2 regions of the Simplicispira sp. genome follow, and region 2 is predicted to be linked to the other one. Evidence: predicted binding sites of a transcription regulator. Region 2 holds the regulator's gene; the other holds the start of a gene.
The links. Region 2 encodes FliA, which starts transcription of late flagellar genes. Its sites were predicted from a motif close to CTAAAGTTTNNNNNNNNNNNGCCGNTA; they were not measured.

Region 1: PHX69_RS02015 (flagellin N-terminal helical domain-containing protein) is a predicted target of FliA. The motif match lies at 3,801-3,827, and genes of this name have one in related genera.

The regions. Positions count from the first base shown of each region.
Region 1 covers NZ_JAQUAL010000008.1:13,267-30,126, reverse strand. Annotated here, with positions in the region: gene PHX69_RS02025 (Ig-like domain-containing protein) at 1-1,614, opposite strand, end outside; gene PHX69_RS02020 (flagellin N-terminal helical domain-containing protein) at 2,004-3,644, opposite strand; gene PHX69_RS02015 (flagellin N-terminal helical domain-containing protein) at 3,949-5,532, shown strand; gene fliD (flagellar filament capping protein FliD) at 5,707-7,206, shown strand; gene fliS (flagellar export chaperone FliS) at 7,270-7,710, shown strand; gene PHX69_RS02000 (flagellar protein FliT) at 7,714-8,013, shown strand; gene fliE (flagellar hook-basal body complex protein FliE) at 8,218-8,535, opposite strand; gene fliF (flagellar basal-body MS-ring/collar protein FliF) at 8,710-10,386, shown strand; gene fliG (flagellar motor switch protein FliG) at 10,414-11,409, shown strand; gene PHX69_RS01980 (FliH/SctL family protein) at 11,393-12,199, shown strand; gene fliI (flagellar protein export ATPase FliI) at 12,189-13,589, shown strand; gene fliJ (flagellar export protein FliJ) at 13,606-14,055, shown strand; gene PHX69_RS01965 (flagellar hook-length control protein FliK) at 14,189-15,448, shown strand; gene PHX69_RS01960 (flagellar basal body-associated FliL family protein) at 15,615-16,178, shown strand; gene fliM (flagellar motor switch protein FliM) at 16,198-16,860, shown strand, end outside.
Region 2 covers NZ_JAQUAL010000135.1:1,014-8,972, reverse strand. Annotated here, with positions in the region: gene PHX69_RS13115 (flagellar hook assembly protein FlgD) at 1-557, opposite strand, end outside; gene flgC (flagellar basal body rod protein FlgC) at 583-987, opposite strand; gene flgB (flagellar basal body rod protein FlgB) at 1,009-1,449, opposite strand; gene flgA (flagellar basal body P-ring formation chaperone FlgA) at 1,682-2,440, shown strand; gene flgM (flagellar biosynthesis anti-sigma factor FlgM) at 2,517-2,867, shown strand; gene PHX69_RS13090 (hypothetical protein) at 2,922-3,308, shown strand; gene PHX69_RS13085 (RNA polymerase sigma factor FliA) at 3,381-4,100, opposite strand; gene PHX69_RS13080 (hypothetical protein) at 4,105-4,920, opposite strand; gene flhF (flagellar biosynthesis GTPase FlhF) at 4,913-6,463, opposite strand; gene flhA (flagellar biosynthesis protein FlhA) at 6,460-7,959, opposite strand, start outside.

The DNA.
Region 1 (16,860 bases), on a different contig from region 2:
GGTGAACTTGAATTCGTCCGCAGGGCTGGAAGCCTTGCTGACGTTGCCCGCTGTGTCTTTGGCGGTGGCCGTGAGCTTGAGGGTGCCGTCTTTGGTGGGGAGGGCGCCGGTGGGGTTGTCCAGCACCCACTTGCCGGTGCTGTCGGCAGTGGCTGTGCCCACTTCCGTGCTGCCGTTCTTCACGGTCACTGTGGCACCTGCTTCAGCCGTGCCGTACATGGTGGACCAGGTACTGCCTTCTCCTTCAGCCAGCTCCAGCGTGGGGACAGCGGTGCTGGTGTCAATGGTCTTCTCCAGAACCGCGCTGGCCGAGACGTTGCCGGCGGCGTCGGTGGCAATCACGCTCAGGTCGTGCTCACCCTCGTTCAGCTTGATCGATATTTTCCAGGAGCCGTCTTTGCCGATCTTGGCGACTTTGCCCAAGGCCACCGAGCCGTCTGCGCCGCCGTACAGCTGCACCGTGCCGCCGGTTTCGCCTTCTACCTTGCCAGACAGCACCACCGAGTTGCCTTTGGATTTGGTCGCGTCGATCGCCAGCGAGGACTCAGCAATCGTGGTGTCGATGGTCAGGTTGTCTTTGGTCTGGGTCTTGGAGACGGTAGCGTTGCCCGCTGCATCAATGGCCTTGGCCGAGATTTTGTAGCCGCCGTCTTTGGCCAGCAGGGTGTTGGAGCTGTCCACAGCCAAGGTCCACAGGCCCTTGGCGTCGGCCTTGGTGATGCCCAACAGGGTGACGTCCTTGGCGTTGGTAACGGCACCGTCCTTCACGATCGGATCGACCTGGGTCTCAGAGCTGTACACCTTGACGGTGGCGTCTTTTTCTGCCTTGCCCGTCAGCACGGGGGTGGTGTCGCTGATGGCGCCCTTGACGGCGGTGACCGAGGGGGCCGCAGGGGCTTTGCTATCGACCGTGAAGGCAAAAGGATTCGACATGACGCCCTTGCCGTCGGCACTGGTGCTGACGGTAACGATGTGCGTGCCGTCTTTGAACTTGCTTGCCAGGCCGCTCAGGTCGTAGGTCCACTCACCTGTATCACCAACTTTGGTGGTGATGGTTTTGTCGAGGATTTTGTCGTTGCTGTAGAAATAGAGCGTTTCGCCTTTGGTGCCCACGCCGCCAATGGTGGGCAGGTTGTCTTTGGCACCCGTTTTAGTGTTGCCGGCTGTGTAGAAGGCGGTGGTGTCTGCCCCTGCCTCGGGCACCAAGGTCAGGCCGGTGGTGACTTTGTTGTTGAAGTCGATGGCGAGGGCTTTTCCCAGCACGGAGGTTGCGAAGGTGGCGCCTGGTGCGAACTGGGACTCATCGAACCACAGCTCCAAATTTTCGCTGGCGACTGTGATGTCGTTTGTGTTTTCGTGGGCTGTCGCCGTGCCTTTAAAGGTCAGCCGGGCGGTGGTGGCGGAGGTTTTGACCAGAACGGGTGTCAGACCTGCTGGGACGCCTGCCATGTTCAGGACGTTGCCATCTGCATCCAGCCACAGCAGCGAATCACCGTTGTCGCCAGCGAAGGTGCCGTTGGCGATTTTGATGGTGATGCCATTGGCAATGGCGCCGTTGTTGATGGCGGCTTCTTTGAAGGTGGTGGCGCTGTAGGTGAGCGTGATGTCGGCCATGGTAGTTACCCTTTCAGTGGAAATTTACACAAATGAAGAACCGTGCCCGGGCGCGCTTGCTTTGTCTGAGCAGCCGCTGCCAGTGAACTTTGCAGACGCCGGGCCGTTCGCGTCTGCGTTGTGGGTTAAACATCCCCTATGGGGGCTTAAAGTCATCCTACTACACCAATGTTATCGGTCAAGGGTTACCAGAAGTTGAATGGTTTTTCGATTGTTTACCGCCATTTTTTGAATATGGCGGCTGCCCCATTGCCTGGGCCTTGCTGTAGCGGTGCTGCGGGTGTTTTTATGTAAAAACAGCCACCAGCGCTTGTGTGGCAAGCGTTGGCAGCTATTAAAAATGTAGCGATGAGGGTGCGTCTCCCAGAATGCAGAGCGCTGTTGGCGCCTTACTTCAGCAGCGACAGCACGCCCTGCGGAATCTGGTTGGCCTGCGCCACCATGGCGGTGCCGGCCTGTTGCAGGATTTGTGTGCGCGAGAGGTTGGCCGTTTCCATCGCAAAGTCGGCATCCAAAATCCGCGAGCGCGAGGCCGACAGGTTCTCGGAGGTGATGTTCAGGCTGGCAATGGTGGTCTCGAAGCGCGCTTGCAGGGCACCCAGGTTGGCGCGTTCGCTACTGATAAAGGCCAGGGCCGCGTCCACGGTTTTCAGGGACTGGGTGGCGCTTTCGAAGGTGGTGACGTCCAGGTCGGCTACGCGCTGCAGTGTGGAGCTGGCGACAGCTGGGTCTGTTGTTGCATCGGTAAAGAAGGCGCTGCCAAATTGCGCTGTTGCCTCATCCCGAACCGAGAAGGATTTGTCCGAGTCCAGCACCACATAGCCGCTGGAGGTGACGAACTGGTCGAGGTCTGTGGTAAGCAGTTGTTGGGCTGCGGAGCCTGGCTGGTCAGGGTTTTCTGGATCGAAGCCCAGCGGCACACCAGCGGCATCGAGCTTTTCTATGGTCACGTCGCCAGCGTTTTCGGCCGTCGTGGTGCCCAAGGTGATGTCGTTGCCGGTGGGGTTGGTCAGGATGACGCGCTGGCCGTCTTGCGACAATGAGGCCGTCACGCCGGTTTTGGCCGATTGCTCGTTCACCGCCTGCACCACGCCCGAGAGTTTGTCGGAGCCGGTGGTGTTGAGCACCTCGAACGAGAGGCTTTTCAGGCTGCCCCGAACGGCAGCTTCGCCCGCTGCGTCGGCGACATCGCTGTTGGGGGGCGGCAGGTTGTCAGACTGCAGCAGCAGGGTGTATTTGCCGGGGGCGCTGAAGCTCAGGCTGATCTGGGTGCGGGCGCTGGCGTTGACGCCGGTATCACCCGAGATGTTGTTGATTTTTTCGGCAATGGTTTGGGCGGTTTCCCGTGGGTTTTCGAGGTCGCCTTCCACAGACTCAGCCACGGCAATGCTGGCAGTGCCCAAGGCGCCAAAAATTTCCACTTTTTCCGATGCGGTCGTGCCGTTGGCAAACGGGTTGGCCAAGGCGGTAGGGTCTGCGGGTGCAGCACCAGCGCCGTTGGCCGGGGTGTTCTGGTTGTTGCCATACACGCTGGTGCGCAGGTTGGCCGTGGCCGCCACAATGGTTTGGTTGGCATTGGCGCCCACCTGGAATTGCGAGGTGCCAAAGGTGCCATCCAGCAGCTTTTGGCCGTTGAATTCGGTGGTTTGCGAGATGCGATCCAGTTCAGCCACCAGTTGGCCTACTTCTTTTTGCAGGGCTTGGCGGTCGCCAGCGCTGTTGGTGGCGTTGGCCGATTGCACGGCCAGTTCGCGGATGCGCTGCAAGATGTTGCCCGAAGAGCTCAGCGCGCCTTCAGCCACTTGGGCCAGCGAGATGCCATCGTTGGCATTGCGTGCGGCCTGGTTCAAACCACGGATCTGGCTGGTAAAGCGCTCGGAAATCGCCAAACCCGCTGCATCGTCTTTGGCGCTGTTGATGCGCAGGCCCGACGACAAGCGGTTGATGGAGTTGTTCAGCGAAGCCTGGCTCATCCCCAGGTTGCGCTGGGCGGTCAGCGATGCGATGTTGGTATTGATAGTTGAGGCCATTGCGGAAACTCCTGCGGGATGAAAACAAACACTGCCGGTTCAAACGTCCTCGCACCGGCGACTCTGTGGTAACGATGGAGGTGATTGTGGAGACCGCTGCTTTTGGCGTTGCGCCGATAAAGCAAAGAAAAACCTGCCAATCTTGGTGTTTGCGCCCTAAAGTTTTTGGCGCCCCGTCCGAAAAGCTTAGTAGCGGAACCAAGATGCTGTGTTGCATCAGGAACCCGGGCCCCAAAGTGCGTAGCATTAAGGCCCTGTTGGCGGCAACGCCATTTATGAGTCAGTTCTTTTTAGGAGATTTGCAATGGCTTCCACCATCAATACCAACGTCGCCACCTTGACTGCACAGCGCAATCTGGGTACCAGCCAAGCGTCGTTGAACCAGTCCATCAACCGCCTGTCGTCGGGCCTGCGCATCAACAGCGCCAAAGACGATGCGGCTGGCTTGGCCATTTCGGAGCGTTTCACCGGCCAAATCCGTGGTTTGAACCAAGCTGTGCGCAACGCTGGCGACGGTATCTCGCTGGCACAAACCGCTGAAGGCGCGCTGAAGGCGTCGGGCGACATCCTGCAACGGGTGCGTGAACTGGCTGTGCAATCGGCCAACGCCTCTAACAGCGCTGGCGACCGCCAAGCCCTGCAAAAAGAAGTAGGCCAACTGGTGGCTGAACTGGATCGCATCTCGCAAACCACCGAGTTCAACGGCGCCAAGCTGCTGGATGGCTCTTTTGGTACCCAGCAGTTCCAAGTGGGCGCCAACGCCAACCAGACCATCGTGGCGGCTACCGCCAACATGCGTACCAGCACCTACGGCAACAACCAGATGGATATAACGGGCAAGGCTGCCCAGAGTTTTACTACCGGCGATACTGCTATTCCGACCGGCATTGCAGAGGGCGACTTGACCATCAACGGCTTTGCCGGTTCCAAGACCATCGCCATTGCAGAGAACGAGTCGGCTGCCGCCACTGCTACCAAAATCAACCAGTCCAGCGACGAGACCGGCGTGAGCGCCACTGCACGCACCGAAGCGCGTCTGGACATGGTCAAAGGCAGCTACACGCTGGCCATTGCCTCGGGCGACAACACTACGCAAAAGGTGTCGTTCTCGGTGTCGGCAGCCACTTCGGATGGTTTGTCGGAGGCGATTTCTGCGCTGAACCAGCAATCGTCCAAAACGGGCGTGACCGCTTCGCTCAGCGACGACAACAAAGCCGTTGTGCTGACCAACGCCAGCGGAGAAACCATCAATCTTGCACTGGCAGGCACTCCTACTGAACGTGAAACTGGTGTGACACCGCAAATCCAGGTCTCCAAGCTCAACCAACAGGGCTATGCCAGCACTACCCCTGTAGTGTTGGGTAGTGATACCAACGGCGCTGCGATCGGTGGCTACCTGGTGCTGGATTCGGAAAAGTCGTTTAGCTTGGGCACAGCTACTGAGCCGGGTTATTTGGATGAGGCTGCTGCCGAGTACGGTGCGGTAGAAAGCGTGGATGAGACTACTGGTACTCCCACCATCTCGGGCACTGTGGTGACTACCGATGCGGATGTCTCCAAGTCTTCGAGCCTGCAAAAAGTGGCCGATCTGGACATCACCACCTTTAAGAAGGCCACTGAAGCGCTGAAGACTGTGGATTCGGCCCTGGCTTTTGTCAGCGGTACCCGCGCCGACCTGGGCGCTTTGCAATCGCGCTTTGAAACTTCGATTTCGAACCTGCAAACCAGTTCGGAGAACCTGTCTGCCGCACGTTCGCGCATTCTGGATGCCGACTTTGCGCAAGAAACTGCCAACCTGTCGCGCTCGCAGATCCTGCAACAGGCTGGTACCGCCATGGTGGCCCAGGCCAACCAGCTGCCACAAGGCGTGTTGGCCCTGCTGCGTTAATCGCGCCGCTGCCATGCAGCAATGAAGGTGGTGGCATTCAGGTGCCACCACCTTTTTTTATGCGCTACCAAGACCATAGCGCGCGAATTGGCAGGTTTAGCGGTGCATTTACCGTAGTTCAAAAAACACGATGCGCGCCATAATTTGCATTGCATCTGCTTTCAGGAGGTTTGTATGGCGACCCTTTCTTCACCCGGCATCGGAACCAACGGTCTTAACGTCAAGAACATCATTTCTGAGTTGGTCAAGCTGGAGCGGCGGCCGCTTGCCACCCTTGAGGTGCAGGCTGTCACCACCAAAACCAAAATTTCTGCTTTCGGGCAAATCAAGTCGCTGGTCTCGGAGCTGTCCGATGCTGCCAGCAAGCTGACCAGCGTGACGGGCTGGAACGCCGTTGCCACCACCTCGTCCGACAGCAAGTTTGTGAGTGCTACTGCAGTGGGTGGTACGCTGGCCACCAGCTTTACGGTGGAAGTACAAAGCCTGGCCAAGGCACAGTCCACCGCATCAGGCTCTGTCAGTGGCGCAGTGGGGGCGGGCAAGCTCAAGATTGAGTTGGGCAGCTGGGGGGCTACTACGCCGGGAGCCACTGGCACTTTTGTGCCCAAGGCGGGTACACCGATAGAGATCAATGTGTCGGCCTCCGACACCGTGTCCGATATTGCCAGCAAGATCAACGGCTCTAATGCGGGCGTTACTGCCACCGTCCTGACCGATGCCAATGGCCAGCGCCTGTTGCTGCGCAGCAAGGAGACCGGGCTGGAGTCAGGGTTTCAAGTGACGGCGCAAGATATCCAAAGTGGCTCGGGTACCCAGGCCGATCCGTATGTGTACGCCCCCGCTGATGCAGACAACACTGGCCTCTCGCGCTTGAGCAGCGCGCAGATCGATACTGCCGCCACCCAGTTGGCGGCCAACGCCAAGGCCAAAATCAATGGTATTGTCGTGGAGTCGTCCACTGACACGTTTGCCAATAGCGTCTCTGGTGTGACTTTCAAGGCGGAGCAGGTCACTGATGTGGGCAAGCCCATCACCATCACGGTGGCCAAAGACAACTCGGCCATCCAGGCCAACATCGAAGCGTTTGTCAAAGCCTACAACGGTATCAATGCGGTGCTGAACGAGGCCACCAAATACGACAAGGGTGCCAAGTCGGCGGGACTGTTGCAGGGTGACTCTACCGTGGTAGGGCTGCAAAACGCGCTGCGCTCGGCCATTCGGGAGGCGGGGGGCTCGGCACTTTTTAAGCACCTGTCAGACATTGGTGTGGTTCAAAAAACCAGCACCGACCCGGCCGCCACCGCCGCTTTGGGTGGTGAACTCACCTTGGACACCAGTAAGCTGAACAAAGCCCTGAATAGCAACGCCGAAGAGGTGAAAAAATTCTTCCGGGGCGATGACGCCACCGGCACTGAAGGCATGGCTGTCAAGCTCAAGGCGCTGACCACCAACTTGCTTTCCACTGACGGGTTTTTCAAGTCCAAAGAGTTGGTGCTGGAGGCCAGCCTCAAGCGCAATGCCAAGGATCAGGAACGTGTGAACGCACGGGTCAACGAATTTGAGAAACGCACCACCGCCCGCTACACCGCGCTGGACAGGCAAATGAGCACCCTCAACGGGCTCAATGCCTACATTTCCCAGCAAGTCACCGCCTGGAATAAATCATCGGGTTGATAGTGCCTTCAGTTTTTGCGGCAATGGCCGATAAATTGAACAAGTAACCCAAGGGATAGCAGCATGTTTACCGCCTACAACCCCCGCGCAGCCTCCGCTTACCAGCGGATCAATGTGGAAACCAGTATGCACACGATTGACCAGCACCAGTTGGTCAGCTTGTTGTATGACGGTGTTCTGGGTGCCATTACGTCTGCTCGCGGTGCTTTGGCGCGCGGCGACGTGCCGCTCAAATGCAGCAGCATCTCCAAGGCCATCCGCATTATTGAAGAGGGCTTGGGCACGGCGCTGGACCGCGATGGCGGTGGTGAGCTGGCGCAAAACCTGGGCGCGCTGTATGACTACTGCTTGCAGCGCCTGATACAGGCCAACATTCGCAACGATGACGCCATTCTGGAAGAAGTCGCGCGTTTGATTGAGCCCATCGCCCAGGGCTGGAACGAGATCAAGAAACCTGCCGCTGAGCGGCCACGTGCTTCCGGCACGGTGACGATGGAGACGTAAGCCATGCCAGCAATGCTGATTGATTACTACAAAGCCATAGAAGACAGCAGCGTCAAGATGCTGGAGGCGGCCAAGCTCAAAGATTGGGATGGTGTGGTGCGCTACGAAGGCGCTTGCGCGGTGCTGATCGAGCAGTTGCGTGCCAAGGCCACCGAAGAGCAGTTGTTGCCCGAGCACCGGCGCGAGAAGGTTCGCATCATGCAGCGCATTTTGCGCAACGATGCGCAGATCCGTTGTTTGGCAGAGCCTTGGCTGGCGCACTTTGAGCACATGTTTGAAGGCCAGCCGCAGATGGTGCACTGAGCGCAGCAGGCCGCGCGGGCTGCGCGCTCTCTTGTTTTTCCACGGCAAGCCCTGTTATTGCAACAGGGCTTTTTTGTGGGCGCGGCCCGCAGAGCACACGGCCCGGTCATCCACGCAAAAAAGGCCCAAAATTTGGGCCTTTTTGTGCTCTGGCCCTTGCGGGACGTGCGCTAGCAGCTATAAAAATAATAGTAATTTGGGCGCTCAGACCTGCATGTTCATGATGTCGGTGTAGGCCTGCACCAGGCGGTTTCGCACGTGCAATGAGGCTTGGAAGCCAATTTGTGCCTTTTGCATGGCCAGCATGGTCTCTTCCAGGCTGACGTTGGGGTTTTCCAGCTGCACTTCGCGTTGCAGTGCGGTGGAGTAGTTTTGCGACGCGCTGACCGATTTCAGCGCGCTTTTGAATTCGGTGTAGAAGCCTTGCTCCTGGGCGCCACCTTCAGGTGCAACAGAGGTGGCGCGGCGCAGCGATCCTGCGCCAGACAGTGGGGCGGTAACGGAGTTGATGCGGAGGTCCATGGTGGTCTTGCTCATTAAGGTGGCGATGGGTGCAATCGTAGGGACGACGGGCGCATTTATCAGGGCGAATAGATGGCCAAAGGTGGGGCTTATCTGGCGAGTGCGTTGGGGCGGGTTCCGAATAATCGAACGCACGCCAGGTCCGTCACCGGGCCCGTCATACTGGAAAAAAAGATGTCCGCAGTTGCTGAAATACCCCTCAATGCCAATCCGCCTGCCAGACCCGCCTGGTTGCAGCGCCTGACCGCTCTGGATCGTGGCCAGCGCTTGCGCTTGGGTTTGGGCGTGGTTTTGCTACTGGCTGCCATCGTGGCGGCGGTGCTGCTCAACCGCCAGCCTGATTACAAAGTGCTGTTTTCCAACCTCAGTGACAAAGACGGCGGAGCCATCGTGGCGCAGTTGTCGCAAATGAACGTGCCCTATAAGCACGGTGATGGGGGTGGCTCCATCATGGTGCCTACCGACCGCGTGCACGATGTGCGCCTGCGTCTGGCATCGCAAGGTTTGCCCAAGGGTTCGGTGTCAGGTTTTGAGCTGACCGAGGCCAACCGTTTTGGTCAGACGCAATTTCAGGAGCGGTTGAATTTCCAACGGGGGTTGGAGGGCGAGCTGACGCGCTCCATCCAGTCGCTGTCGTCGGTGCAAAGTGCCCGTGTGCATTTGGCACTGCCCAACCAGAATGGTTTTTTCCGCGAGCAGCAAAAGCCTTCGGCATCGATTCTGGTCAGCCTGTACCCAGGCCGTATCCTGGATCGCACGCAATTGGCGGGTATCGTCCATCTGGTGGCATCCAGCGTGCCTGAACTGGCACCTTCAGCAGTGAGCGTGCTGGACGATTCGGGCAAGTTGCTGTCCAAGTCGCCCGATGGCGCGGATGACAAGGGCTTTGATGCCCAGCAGCTGATGTATGTGCAGCAAATCGAGCAGCTCTACACCAAGCGCGTGATGGATATTCTGGAGCCGGTGATGGGCAAGAACAACATCAAGGCCCAGGTGACGGCGGAGGTGGACTTCAGCCGCACCGAATCGACCTCGGAGCAGCACCGTCCCAATTTGTCCACCGATGCCAGCGCCATCCGCAGCCAGCAGGTGGTGGAGAGCACCAACTCCCAGGATGGCAACACTGTGGCTACGGGCGTACCCGGGTCGGTGGCCAACCAGCCGCCCCAGCCAGCGGCGGCGCCCATCAACGGTGCCGCGCCGCAATTGGCCGCCGCCGGTGGCAGTGGCCAGCAGTCATCAAGCAACAGCAAGCGCGAGTCGATCACCAACTATGAGGTGGACAAAACGGTGCGTGTGACGCGCGGCAGCAGCGGCGCCGTCAAGCGTGTGAGCGCTGCGGTGGTGGTCAACTACCAAAATGCCGTCGATGAAAAAGGCAAACCCATCACCAAGCCTTTGACGCCCCAGCAGTTGGCACAAATGACGGCACTGGTACGTGAAACGATTGGCTTCAATGCTGAGCGTGGCGATTCGGTCAACCTGATGAACACTCCCTTCCAGATCGAGGAGATCAAGACCGAAGACGTGCCACTGTGGAAGCAGCCTGAAACTGTGGCGTTGGCGCAGAACTTTGCCTGGCCCATCGGTCTGGCCCTGTTTGCCGGCCTGCTGCTGCTGGGCCTGATGCGTCCGGCGCTGAAGGCGATGGCAGCGCCACCCGCTGCCGAGAGTTCCCAGCTTGATGCGCTGGAAGCCGAGGCTCTGGAGCGCCCAGCGCTGCCGTCGCCAGGCCCCGCCCAGCCTACGCCAGAGCAATTGCGCCTGGAGGATGCCCGTGCCCTGGCGCGCCAGAATCCGATTGCTGTGGCTAACATTGTGAAAACGTGGGTCAACGGCGACGCTGGCTGACCCCCTGCAACAGGATGGATTTTCACTATGGATGAGCAAGGTCTCAACGATGCAGCCATCTTCCTGATGTCATTGGGCGAGGAAGAGGCATCAGAGGTTTTCAAGCATTTCTCACCCAAAGAGGTGCAAAAGCTGGGCGAGGCCATTGCGCGCATGCGCTCGGTTTCGCGCGACAAGGTCGATGAGGTGATCAACAAGTTCACCAACGCGGCAGCGGCCCAGAGTTTGCTGGTGTCCGACACCAGCGACTATGTGCGCTCGGTGCTCAAGCGTGCGCTGGGCGACGACAAAGCTTCTTTGCTGATTGACCGTATCTTGCAGGGCGGTGACGTTTCGGGCATTGAGAGCCTGAAGTGGATGGACCCGCTGTCGGTGGCTGAACTGTTGCGTGGTGAGCACCCGCAGATCATTGCGGCCATTCTGGTACATCTGGAGTACGAGCAATCGGCTGCGGTGCTCAAGCAATTTACCGAGCGCCAGCGCAGCGAGGTCATGCTGCGCGTGGCCACGTTGGAAGGTATTCAGCCGATTGCGCTGAAAGACCTGAACGAGGTGCTGTTCAAGGTGCTGGCTGGGGGTGACAAGATTCGCAAGACGTCGCTGGGCGGCGTCAAGACAGCGGCAGAAATCATCAACCTGTTGGGCTCGAACATCGAGTCCTCAGTACTTGAGTCGATTGGCAGCCATGATCCTGAGCTGGCCCAAAAGATCATGGACAAGATGTTCGTGTTCGAGCACATGGTCAAACTCGATGACCGCTCTATCCAGATCGTGTTGCGCGAGGTGGCTTCCGAGACACTGATCGTGGCATTGAAGGGGGCATCGTCGGAGCTGATGGACAAGTTCCTGAACAACATGTCCAAGCGTGCTTCGGCGTCGCTGCGCGAAGACCTGGAGGCCCGTGGCCCGTTGCGACTTTCCGAAGTGGAAGAGCAGCAAAAAGAAATCATCAAGATCGTGCGCCGTTTGGCCGACGAAGGTCAGGTGGTGATTGGTGGTGGCGCAGATGACAGCTTCGTCTAAATACCGCAGCGCTTACACGCGCTTTATTCCCCGCGAAGAGCTGGGGCACGCTACACCGGTGCAGTTTGGTGCAGTGGATGGCTCGGGCCTGAAGATTTTTTCAGCGGAAGACAAGCTGGCCACCGAGCAGGCATTGCAAGAAGAACAGTTGCGCGCGCAGCAAGAGGCACACGCTGCACAGACGCAGCAAATGCTCTTGGAGTACCAGGCGCAGGCACAGCAGGATCGCGATACGGCTGTACAGCAAGCCCATGCCCAGGGCCAGGAGCAGGGCCGCGCAGAGGCTGCGCTGGAGTGGCAGCAGCGCCTGGATGAATACGTGGCTGGGCAAGGTCAAGAGGCCGCTTTGCGCCTGGAGGCGGTAGTGCAGACGCTGCAAGCGCAGTTGCAGGCTATGCAGCAACACATGGCGCAAGACGTGCTGGAGCTGGCTTGTGATATCGCCCGCCAGGTGGTGCGCCAGGAACTGCGCGCTAACCCGCAGGCTTTGTTGCCCGTGGTGCGCGAGGCGCTGGAGATGGTGGTGTCGGACGGGCGCCCCGCCACGGTACGGTTGCATCCGCAAGACCATGCTGCGGTGGCCGATGCCTTGCGTGCAGAAATGCCACAGGCCTCGGTGCAGTGGGTGGCCGATGCAGCGGTGGCGCCGGGCGGCTGCCTGGTCGATGCGGCTGGCACGGTGGTAAATGGCAGCCTGGAAAAACGTTGGCAGCGTGCGATTGCCCCTCTGGGGCTGGCTGCGGCGTGGGAGCCTGAGTTGGCGCCCGGTGGGGACGATGATGGCATCTGAAGATGCCTTTGCTGCGGAGCATTGGACGCAGTTCATGGCAGGTGCGCGCGCGCGCTTGGCCGATGGCGTGCCGCTGGAGACGCGCGGCACCCTGACGCGCCTGACCGGACTGGTGCTGGAGGCCTCGGGCATCCGTGTGCCGGTGGGCTCGCAGTGCATGCTGCAAATGCCGGGTCAGGAGCCGGTGCTGGCCGAGGTGGTGGGTTTTTCTGACGACCGTGCCTTTTTGATGCCAGCGGGCGATGTCCACGGTATGTCCAGTGGTGCCAGTGTGGTGCCAGCACCGCCGTATGTCCCGAGGCCACGTTTGGGTGAGCCCTCGCGGCCTGTCAGCCAAGTGGGCATGTTGCGTTTGCCCATGGGTGATGGTTTGCTGGGGCGCGTGGTGGACTCGCAAGGACTGCCGCTGGACCACGGCGGGCCGGTGCTGGATGTGGCGGCCGAGCCCATGGATCGCCGTCCCATCAACGCCATGGACCGTGACCCGGTGCGCGCACCGCTGGACACTGGGGTGCGCGCCATCAATGCGCTGCTCACGGTGGGGCGGGGTCAGCGCTTGGGGCTGTTTGCCGGTTCGGGTGTGGGTAAGAGCGTGCTGTTGGGCATGATGGCTCGCTATACCCAGGCCGATGTGATCGTGGTGGGGCTGATTGGAGAGCGGGGCCGCGAAGTCAAAGAATTCGTGGAAGATATTTTGGGCGCTGAGGATCGGGGGCGTGCTGTGGTGGTGGCTGCGCCAGCAGATGCCCCGCCGCTGTTGCGTATGCAGGGTGCGGCGTATGCCACAGCGGTGGCCGAGCATTTTCGGGACAAAGGCAAGCATGTATTGCTGCTGATGGACTCGCTCACGCGCTATGCCATGGCACAGCGTGAGATCGCCCTGGCCATTGGCGAGCCACCGGCCACCAAGGGTTATCCTCCATCGTGCTTTGCCAAGCTGCCCGCGCTGGTGGAGCGCAGCGGTAATGGTCTGCACGGGGTGGGTTCGATTACCGCCTTTTACACCGTACTCTCCGAGGGCGACGACCAGCAAGACCCGATTGCCGATGCAGCCCGCGCCATTTTGGATGGACATATTGTGTTGTCGCGTGCACTCGCCGAGATGGGGCACTTTCCGGCAATTGATATCGAACAGTCGGCATCGCGCGTCATGCACAACGTGGTCAGCCGTGAGCATTTTGAGCTGGCGCGGCAGTTCCGGGCCACCTATTCGCGCTACCAAAAGAGCCGTGATCTGGTGCAGGTGGGGGCTTACATGAGTGGCTCCGATCCGCAGCTTGATGATGCCATTCGCCGCCAGCCGGCCATGGCTGCGTTTTTGCAGCAGGGCATGTTTGATGCCTCCTCCATGGATGAGAGTTGCGCTGCCATGGCCCAGGTACTGAGGTAATGGGAGGGCCGAACCCGTGTCTGCACTGAAAGGCCTGATGGTGGCGGTGGAAGTAGCAGAGCGTCAGCGTGATGCTGCCCGCCAGGGAGTACAGAATGCGCGTGCGGCGCACCAAGCTGCCCAGGGGCAGATGGAGCAGTTGCAGGGGTATGCCAACGAAACCGAAGGCCGCTGGGGTATGCGCGCCGATGCCACGGTGGCCCCGGAGGTGATGTTTCACCACTACCAGTTCATGGCGCGTCTGGCCCATGCCATCGGTTTGCAGACCACCGTGGTGCGAGATTACGAAGGGCGTGTGGCAGCAGCGCAACAAGGATTGCTGCAAACTGAGTTGCGCTTGGCCAGTTTGAAGAAACTTACCGACAAGCGTCGCCTGGAGCTGGAGCATGCCCAGGCCCGCCGCGACCAAAAGCAGACCGACGAACGGGCGGCCTTGCAGTACCGTAAAACATCAAATGGCCTCTAGCGGGCCGGGAGCAGCGACCATGGAGCAAGTGCGTATATCCAGCCCCCAGGCACCCCAGGGCAGTGCCCAAGCCAGCCGGGGCAAACCGGCATCTTCGGATGGATTGTCGGCAGCGGCCGGGTCAGGCGAGTTCTTGTCATTGCTGTCGGCGTTGGGTGGTGAGGTTTTGCAGGATGTGTCAGTGTCCGCGTCAGACTTGACTCCATCCACCACTTTATTTGGCGATGCTGCCTTGGCGCTGCCTGGTCAGGATCCACTGTTGCCGTTGGCCATTCCTGCAAGTGTGCTGCCGGAGCCTCCTGTCACTGACATGGCTGCTTTGCTGGCCTTGCAGGGCGGCTGGGGCGGTGTTGCATCGCCAGGGTCGCAGGTTGTAGCGGTGGGCGGGACAGGTACTGCACCGCAGGTGGGCGCCATCGCACAGTCTGTGTGGGGTGGGAGCGCCTTGGGACTGGGCAGTGCGCGCAACGCAGGGGGCGGGGGAGAGTTGGGGCTGGTGGCGCAAACGGCTGCGTTCGATACAGCCGCAGAGGAGCCCGTTGCCCATACGGCGCTCGCGTCTGCGCTGGGGGCGCGGCGCGCTGGTGCACGTGCGCTCGGCGCTGTAGGTACCGGCGATCTGGCTGCGGCCAGCGTCGCGCTGAAAGCAGGTGCCAGTGATCGCCAAGTGCTGGCGATTGGAGGAGGCTCTGGCGCACCGACAGCCTCAGTGCCGCCGATCGGTGCATCTGCCTTGGCGTCCTCTGATCGTCGGGAGTCTGCTGCTACCGCAGTGCCAGCAGGGCAGCCGCAGGCAGACATGGCGTTGGTAGCACCTGGCCCTGCCGCGCTGGGCGCGCCCGAATGGTTGCGCGGTGGACAAGGTCTTGCGCGTGGCAGCGAGGGGATTGCGCCGTTGGCGGGTGCAGGTAGTCAGGGCACCTCAGCTGCGTCCGCACCATTGCCCGATTCAGCTGAAGTGGGTCAGCCTTTTGACCCGTCTGCTGCGCTGGGGCCTGAAGACACTGTAGCGGAACAGGTGGCGTACTGGGTTAGCCAGAATATCCAGAATGCCGAACTGACGGTGGAACACGCTGGTCATCCGGTGGAGGTGAGTGTGGCGCTTACGGGCAAGGAGGCACATGTCACTTTCCGCAGCGACCAAGGCCAGACTCGTGAATTGCTGGATGCTAGCGTGGACCAGCTGCGTGAACTGCTTGGCCGTGAGGGGTTGGAGTTGTCTGGCGTCACGGTGGGCCATTCGGGGGGACAGGGGGGGCAGTCGGGAGAGGCAGGCGCACAGCGTGAGGGCCAGCGTGGCGCTCGCCAAGTGACTGTACAAGTTCCTGGCATTGCTGCCAGTGGTCAGCGCTCTGCGGTGCTAACCGATAAGGCTGTGGATGTTTTTGTCTAGGCGCTGACCTGTTTGCATGCAGGGGCGCGGTGGAATGCCAGTGGTTTATGCTTTTATTCTGGCTATTATGGGGGGCTGCATGTTGAATAATGCAGTCCATCACCCATAGGCTTGTGCGCGTCTAAAGCGCGTCGGCCCCTTCTGCTTGTCGCAAGGAATATCCAACGTGTCGACCCCCGCCCCGGCCGCCGAGCCCGCCACCAAGCCTGCCAAGAGCAAGAAGCTTCTCCTTATTGGCGGGGTGCTGCTGCTGTTGCTGATCGTCGCTGGTGGTGCTGCTGCTTGGTTCATGTCGCAAAAACAAGCGCTGGATGAGAACGGAGAGCCTATCGCCGCTGCACCCAAAGCTGCGGTAGCGCCGACCTTTTTGCCATTAGAAAACATGGTGGTCAATTTGGCCGACCCCGGGGGCGATCGCTTTGTGCAGCTGGGTATTACGTTGGAGCTTGCAGATGACAAAACAGCAGACAAGGTCAAACAGTACATGCCCAGTGTCCGCAGTAGCATTTTGATGCTGCTGTCGCAGCGCACTGCAGAAGACCTTTTGCTTCTGGAGGGGAAGGAAAAGCTGGCGCTGGATATTCAGCGCGAGGTGGCCCGCCCTCTGGGTTTCCGGGCCAACGAAGCACGCAATGCGCGTCCTGCGGATGCGGAAGGCGATGATCCGCCTCCGCGCAGGCAGCAAAATCCAGTTCGACGCGTTCTGTTTTCCAGCTTTATCATTCAATAACGCTGGTGAGGTTGCGGCGATGAGCGAATCATTTTTATCCCAGGAAGAAGTCGATGCCCTGCTGGAAGGGGTGACTGGCGAGAGCCAGAAAAACTCCGAAGAGGTGCATGAAGACGGTGAAGTCCGCCGTTACGATATTTCCAGCCAAGAGCGCATTGTTCGTGGGCGCATGCCGACGATGGAAATCGTCAACGAGCGCTTTGCCCGGAACTTCCGTATTGGCTTGTTCAATTTCATACGCCGCAGTCCCGAAATTTCGGTGGGAACGGTGGCGGTGCAGCGTTACAGCGCGTTCTTGCGTGAACTGGCGGTACCCACCAATTTCAACATTGTGGCCATCCGGCCCCTGCGTGGTAACGGCCTGATTGTGTGTGAGCCGTCGCTGGTCTTCGGCATTATCGATACCTTGTTTGGTGGTGTGGGCAAGTTCCAGACACGTATTGAAGGGCGCGATTTTTCGCCTACCGAGCAGCGCATCATCAATCGGCTGGTTGATGTGATTTGTGCAGAGTACAAAAAAGCTTGGCATGGCATTTATCCACTGGAGCTTGAGTACCAGCGTTCTGAGATGCAGCCCCAGTTTGCCAACATTGCAACGCCCAGCGAAATTGTGGTGTCTACCGCATTCCAGCTTGAGATTGGCGATTTGGCGGGGGCTATCCATATCTGCATGCCTTATGCC
Region 2 (7,959 bases):
TCCACGGCGGTATCACCGTTGGTGGCCATCACCTTGAAGCGCAGCCCGCCCTCGCCCTCGTACTTGGAGGCGTCCCAGGCAAAGTTGTAGCGCCCTTCCTTGAGCGAGCCCAGATCGACCACGCCCAGCTCTTTGCCGTTGGCGTCCAGCACCTGCACTTTGACGCTGGAGGCGGGGCCTGCCAGATCGAGTGCGCCGTAAGCCTTGTCCGCTTCGGTGTCCAGCACCAGGGAGTCGCCCTCTACCAGCACTTGGCGGCCCACCATGCCGGTGGCCTGCATCAGTTGCTGCGAGGCAAACTGGCTGGCCAGGCCCTTGACGGTGTCGTTGAGCTGCTGGATGCCGGTCACGGTATTGATCTGCGCGATTTGCGAGGTCATTTGCGCGTTGTCCAGCGGGTTCATGGGGTCTTGGTTGTTGAGCTGGGCCACCAACAACTTGAGGAAACGGTCTTGCGAGGCGGCAGCGTCGTTGGCATTGACATCGCGTGTGGCGGTGGTGCTGCCTGTGCTGGCGGCGGCGCTGGTGGCCGCAGTGGTGTTGTTGATGGTCGTCATGGCGGTGCGCTTTCAGGGGCGGGCCTTATTGGCCCATTTGCAGGGTCTTGAGCAGCAGCGACTTGGCTGTGTTCATGACCTCGACGTTGTTCTGGTAGGAGCGCGAGGCCGAAATCATGTTGACCATCTCTTCCACCGCGTTGACGTTGGAGTGCGAGACATAGCCCTCGGCATCGGCCAGCGGGTGGCTGGGGTCGTGGATGCGCTTGCCAGGCAGGTCGCTCTCCTGGATGTTGCTGACGCGCACGCCAGCCGTGCCGTCGGCGCCCATGGGGACGGTCTGAAAGACGGCCTGGCGGGCCTTGTAGGCTTTGCCGTCGGGGCCAGCCACCGCGTCCACGTTGGCCAGGTTGCTGGCCACCACGTTGAGACGCTGCGACTGCGCACTGATGGCGCTGCCCGAGACGTTGAAAATGGAAAACATCGACATGGTGCGGCTCCTGTGGTCGGGTTACTGGCCCTGGATGGCACTGAGCATGGTTTTGGCGGTGCCGTTGATAAAGCGCAGTGCGGCCTCATAGCGCACAGCGTTATCGACCGAGTTGGCGCGCTCGCGGTCCAGGTCTACGGTGTTGTTGTCCAGGCTGGGTTGCGTCTGCACGGTGTAGCCCATGGCGGCGGGGTTGGTGCCGGTGCGGGTGTTGCCAATCTCTACGGTGGGCAGGGGGGCGTGGCTGGTGTGGGTGACGGGGGCCAGCGCCATGCGCGTGTCCCCCAGGCGTTTGCCGCCTTCGGTGGCCTCGCGCAGGGCATTGGCGAAATGGAAATCACGGGCCACGTAGCCCGGCGTGTCGGCGTTGGCAATGTTGCTGGCGATGGTGCGCTGGCGCTCGGCACGCAGCAGCAGTGCGTTGCCCTGGAAGTCCAGTCGCTCGGTCATCTTGTTGATCATGGCTGCGCCTCTTGCCGTGGGTTCATGGTGTGCCGTTGCCTACCGCTGGGGGTGGCTTTGGCCTGTGGGCAATTATGAAAAAGCCCCCAGTTTGCTAAAGCACGAAGAACGCGGGCTTTGGTGCGCAGTTCGCCCCATCGGTTTTTGCCGCCACTGCGATAGTGGTGGGGCCATGCCATCGCCTCGCCTGCTGCGCGCGCGGGCGTTGCCGTGCATTTTTTGGAGGTTTGCCATGCAAGAAAACGCTTTTTCCACCCCGTTGCCATCCCGGCGCTTACCTTTGCGCTCGGGGTTGCGGCGTGCGCTGGCTTGTCTGGCCGTGCTGTGCGGTGTGCCAGCCGTGCAGGCGCAAACGCAGCAAAACCTGGAGCAGTTCACCCAGCACTGGATTGAGCAGGCATTGCAAAGCAGCCCGGCTGCTGCCGCTTCGGTGCTGCGCATGGAGGTGGCTGTGGGGGCATTGGACCCCCGTCTGCGCTTGGCGCCATGTGAGCGCGTAGAGCCTTATTTGCCTGCGGGTACCCGGCTGTGGGGACGCTCCCGTCTGGGGTTGCGCTGTGTGGCTGGGCCCGCGCGCTGGAACGTGTTTTTACCCATCACCGTCAAGGCGTATGGCCCGGCCTGGGTACTGACCGGCAGCGTGGCCTCGGGAGCGGTGTTGTCGCAGGCCGATGCGGTGCAGACGGAGGTGGACTGGGCCGCAGAGCAAGCCTCTGTGGTGGCTGATCCTGAGCAATGGGTGGGCCAGGTGGCTGCGCGCTCGTTGCAGGCCGGCCAGGCGTTGCGCCAGTCCATGCTGCGGGCACCACGCCTGTTTCAGGCCGGTGCCCAGGTGCGTGTGGTGTCCCAAGGGCCTGGTTTTGCGATCAGCGCCGCAGGCCAGGCCATGGCCGCAGGGGCCGTCGGCGAGACGGTGCGTGTGCGCATGGCCAATGGCAAGACCGTCACGGGTGTGGTGAGCGAGAACGGCACCGTAGATGTCTCTCTGTAACAGATTCACTTGGGCGCTAAAGTCCAACCCCCACAGGCCGATAACAAGGCACTGACGCCTCGCAATCCAAGAGGCGGTGGAGGACAAAGTGATAAAGATAGGACACCAACCCGAGTTGCCCGGCACCGTAGTGCACTCAGGGCCTGCCAAGCAGGCCCAGGCTGCTGCATCGGCTGCTGACGGGCTTGCCAAAAGCGCTCCAGCCGCTTCGGCCAGCCGTGCGCCCAGCACTGTCACTTTTTCGCGCAGCGCCCGCGATCTGGAACCACCAGGCCGGGCTGCGGGAGATTTTGATGCGGTCCGCGTTAAAGCCATGCGTGCTGCCATTGACGCAGGCACGTTCCGCATTGATGCCTCTGCCATTGCAGACAAGTTGCTCTCCAACGCGCAAGAAGTGCTCTCTCGCATGGGGCGGCACGACGCGTAGCGCTGGCGGTGGCAGTTTCTCTTTTTGTTTTACTACCCGTCTGAGCCTATTCCCATGATGCGTTCTTCCCCCTCTTTTCTGGAGCATGCGCTGGTGGCCGTAGAGGCACAGTTGCAAGAGTTGTCTGCGGCGTTGTTGGCGCCCGATCCTTTTGCATTGCAGACGTGCAGTGAGCAGATGCGCCAGGTCGCCATTGATTTTGTGGCCGCCTTGGGCGGGCTTCAGGGGCAGGTTCTGTCCGAGCCACTACAGCGCCGGATTCAGCAGATTCATGCCACACTGTCCATTCACCGTGACAGCCTGGCACGCTTGGCCGCTGTGGCAGATCGCCAAGCGGAGGTGCTGTTGCCCCCCGCTGAGAGCGCTCCCACCTATGCCCCGGGCCTGGGGTTTTCTGCGGGTGTTTCTGGCGCAGCACGCATTTACAGCGCCGCAGGTTGATACGGGCGGGTTGTATAAACAAAGGCCAGTCGCTGTGGGCGACTGGCCTTTTTTGATGGAGCAGGCAGGTGCTCAGTGTGTCCGCATTTTGGCGCGCAATCGCGCAATCGACTGGCTGTGCAGTTGGCACACGCGCGATTCGGTCACGCCCAGTACCGCAGCGATTTCCTTGAGGTTCATGTCGTGCTCGTAGTACATGCCCATGATGTATTGCTCACGCTCGGGCAAGGTATGGATGGCACTGACCAGGGCGGTGCGCAGCCGCTGGTCACGCAGCAAGTTCACCGGATCTGTGCCTGTGTCTGCTAGGTGGCGCTCCAGAAAGCCCTCGCCATCATCGCCCTCGCCATGCGCCATATCTTCCAGGTACACCAGCTGTGTGCCGCGCACCTTGCCCAGCAGCGACTGGTAGTCCGACAGGCTCATCTCCATTTCTTGGGCAATCTCTGATTCCAGCGGGCTGCGGCCCAGCTTTTGCTCCAGCCGTTGCACCGCACGCTCAATGTCTTTCTGGCTTTTGCGCGAACTGCGTGACATCCAGTCGCCTTCGCGCAGTTCGTCCAGCATGGCGCCACGAATGCGCTGCGTGGCGAAAGTCTCGAACTGCACGCCTTGGGTGGCTTCATAACGCGACAACGCTTCGGTCAGCCCGATCATGCCGACCTGAACCAGATCGTCCAACTCCACGTTGGGTGGCAGTTTGGCGATCATGTGGTTTGCCAGACGCCGCACCAGTGGCAGGTACTGGCGAATCAGGGCGTCGCGATCAAGCTGGCCTTTGGCGGTGTACATCACTTCAGTGGCTTTGGACAAAAGGCGCGTAGATGGCCGAGCTTGCCAGCGGGTTGAGTGGCCAAGACACCGGCGCCGGGGCGGTGATGGTGCCCGCGTTTTCCAGGAGCAGCAACGCCAGGCGTTGCATGTCTTGGGCGCGGTCTTCATGCAGCAGCGTAGCGCGCAGGCGTTGTCCCAGGTGGTGCGCCGCGCAGCGCTCCAGGGCCTGGATGTTTTCCCGGGCCTGGTCTTGCGCGGCGGCATCATCCGACGGCGCCATGTAAGCCACCATGCCTGTCAGTCCGGCATGAATAGCCAGGTGCTTGAGTTGGCGGTAGCACTCCACCAGCTCTGTTTTGCCCGGGTGCGTGATCAGCAGTGGCATGGCCGGGCTACCCGCCAGCAAGGGCGAGGTCAGTAACTCCAGCGGGGCGTGCAACACTACGACCGCGTAGCGCCGGAAGATAGGCTCCAGAGGCTCAAGGGTTTGCAGTGGCAGGCCTTTGCGCTGGGCGGTGTTGACCAGTGTCAGCAAACCCAGTGCAGCAGGCACTACGGTCAGTGTCGATGTGTTGGCGTTGGCATGTGGCTGGCCGCCGTTGTCCCAGGGCGAGTGCGTCAATAATTGCAACAGTCCCGGGGTGCGGTCTGTTTCGACGGCGGTGGCATCCAGCACCACCACGGGGTAGCCCAAGCGCTGGAGGTGCGCGCAGACCTGCCACAAGGTTTCCTGCGTTTGCCGTGCATCTTCCCGGCTGGCCACGACCAACAGGCGCAACTCATCCTGTGGTCGGTTGCAGTGCAAGCCCGTACCTTGGTGAAAACTGTTCTCAAGCATGGATCAGCCCCCTGTCGGAGACATGCTCCGTGGTTCGTGAGAAGAAGAAGTTCAACTCTGTTTCTTTGGGGTCGAATGCCGAGCGTGCAGGCGAGCGCATGGACATGCCCACCAGCTTGTTGGCATCGGCCGCTTCCCAGTCTTCGGGGACGCGCTGGCCATTGGTGACACCGCGCAGCACCATCTGGTGGCGGATCAGCGCATCCAGTGGAGGGCCGAGTTTGACGGCCTCGTCCACCTTGGACAAGATGGCTTGCTGCGACCCGGTGGTCTTGAAGGCAGTGAGCACATCATCCAGGGTATCGCCATGGCTGCCTGCGTTGAGCACCAGCAGCCGCTTGATATGGGGCAGATCCAGCACATCAAGCATGTCGCGCTTGCGTGGATCGCGGGGGGCCACCCCTGCGGTGTCTATCAACACCATCTTTTTGCCGCTGAGCAGGCCCAGCAGGTCTTGCAGGGCTGCCTGGTCGTGTGCCAGGTGAGCCACTACACCCAGCATGCGGCCGTAGGTGCGCAACTGGTCGTGGGCACCCACGCGGTAGGTGTCCAGTGTGATCAGCCCTACGCTGGAGGGCCCATGGATACGGGCGCACAGCGCTGCCAGCTTGGCGGTGGTGGTAGTTTTGCCCACGCCAGTGGCGCCTACCAGTGCATACACCCCGCCTTCGTCGTACAGCGGACGTGTACCAGCATCGGTTTTGAGGTTGCGCTCCAGTACGCCCATCAGCCAACGCACGGCCTCGCCTGCACCCAGATCGTCGGGCAGGCGTTCCAGTACCGTGCGTGCCAGTGCGGGCGAGTAGCCCGAGCGGATCAGCTTGAGCATCAGGTTGGACTGGATCGGGTTCTGGCGGGCTTGTCCCAGCCAGGACAGTGTGTTGAAGCGATCTTCAATCAGATCCTTCATGGACTGCAGCTCCTGGAACAGCCCTTGTTCGTTGACCGCAGGCGTCGGCATCAAGGCCGGTGCCGGATCGCGGCGAACTTGCAGCGCAGGCTGGTGCATGGTGGTGGCTGGATGGTGGTGTTCATGGGCGTACTCCGGTGCGGCATACAGCGGCGCTGGCTGGCCCAGGGGCGCCAGCGGGGCACGGGTCTCGCGCGGGTCGCGGCGCAGAGGCTGCTGTGCTTCGGCGGGGGCGTTGCCTTGCAGTGCCTCGTGGCGCCGACGCAGCATGCGTTCACGCACATAGTCTTGGAACGACAGCGTGCTCATGGCCAATTGCTCGGTGTCTTCATGCACCGGATTGCGCTCGGACACGCTGGCTGTGTGTGCAGGGCTGGCCTGGGGACGTGCCGCGGGCTGGGGCGCTGGCTTGAAGGCTTCTTTGAATGCCTCCGGTGCTGGCGCCGGTGCCGACAGGGGCAGGTCGTCTGCGCGCTCCAAAGACGAGCTCAGCGACTCTTCTGCCGTCGCCACCACTTCCACACCGTCGGGTGTGGGGCGGTTGGACAAAATCAGCGTGCCGTCCCCAAAGGTCATGCGCGCCTTGGCCAGTGCCTCACGGGCGGTGGCTGCGTAAAAGCGTTTGATGTTCATGCCGATGCTCCTTTGAGGACGGGCCCAATGCGGATGGTGTGTGTTTCAGGAATTTCGCTGTGCCCCAGCACTTGCAGGCGTGGTGCCATGCGGCGTACCAGGCGTGAGATGGCGCTGCGGATGGCGTCGGGCACGAGCAGGCAGGCGGGCAGGCCGATCTCTTCCTGCTTCAGTGCCACCTCGGCTGCCCTTTGCGTCAGGATGTCTGCCACACCGGGGTCCAGCGCCGGGCCTGCGGGGTTGCCCAGGGCTTGCACCAGCAGGCGCTCCAGGCCGGGCTCGATGGCAATCACGCTCAATTCGCGTGTCGGGCCATAAATTTGCTGCACGATGGCGGGCGACAGGGCGATGCGAACGCGCCGTGCCAGCTCTTGTGGGTCGGCTGTGTTGCCTGCGTGCTCGGCCAGCGTCTCGATGATGGTGCGGATGTCGCGGATATGCACCGACTCCTCCAGCAGCAACTGCAGCACTTTTTGGAACGTCGTGATCGAAACCATTTTCGGGATCACCTCTTCTATCAATTTGGGCGCCAGCTTGGCAACGTGTTCCACCAGCTGTTGGGTCTCTGTGCGACTCAGCAACTTGGTGGCCTGAACTTGCATCAAGTGTGACAAATGTGTCGCCATCACGGTTTCCGAATCAACGACGGTAAAGCCTGCCATTTGCGCCGCTTCTTTTTGCTGTTCGTCGATCCAGTGCGCGGGCAAACCAAAGGCCGGATCGGTGGTGGGTGTGCCAATCAGTGGGGTAGAGATGCCGCCCGGGTTGATGGCCAGGAACATGCCGGGGAAGGCCTCGCCCTCGCCGACGACCACACCGCGCAGCGTCAGGCGGTAGGCGCTGGGCTTGAGCTCCAGGTTGTCGCGCACATGCACCGGGGGCGGCAAAAAGCCGACTTCCTGGGCAAATTTGCGCCGCACGCCCTTGATGCGGGTCAGCAAGTCGCCCTGGCGGTTTTTGTCCACCAGTGCAATCAGACGGTAGCCCAGTTCCAGGCCCAGCAGATCGACCGGTTGCAGGTCGTCCCAGGTGGCATCGCCGTCGCCAGTGGGTGCGGCTGCGGGAGCTTCTTCTTGCACAGGTGCCTTGGCGCGCTGCATCAGTACCCAGGCCAGGTAGCCCAGTACCGAACCAATGCCCAGAAACACCACATGCGGCATGCCCGGAATCACGCCCAGCAAAATCAGAATGCCTGCCGTTACGCCCAGTACGCGCGGCGACATGAACAGTTGGTGAACAATCTGCTGGCCCATGTCCGAGTCTTTGCCCACGCGCGAAATCACCATCGCCGCTGCCACCGAGATCAGCAGCCCCGGAATCTGTGCCACCAGCGCATCGCCCACGGCCATCAGGATGTAGATGTCAGCCGCCTTACTGGCCGACAGGCCGTGCTGAACCATGCCAATGACAAAGCCGCCCACGATGTTGATCAGCAAGATCAGAATGCCGGCCACCGCGTCGCCGCGCACAAATTTGGAGGCGCCGTCCATGGAGCC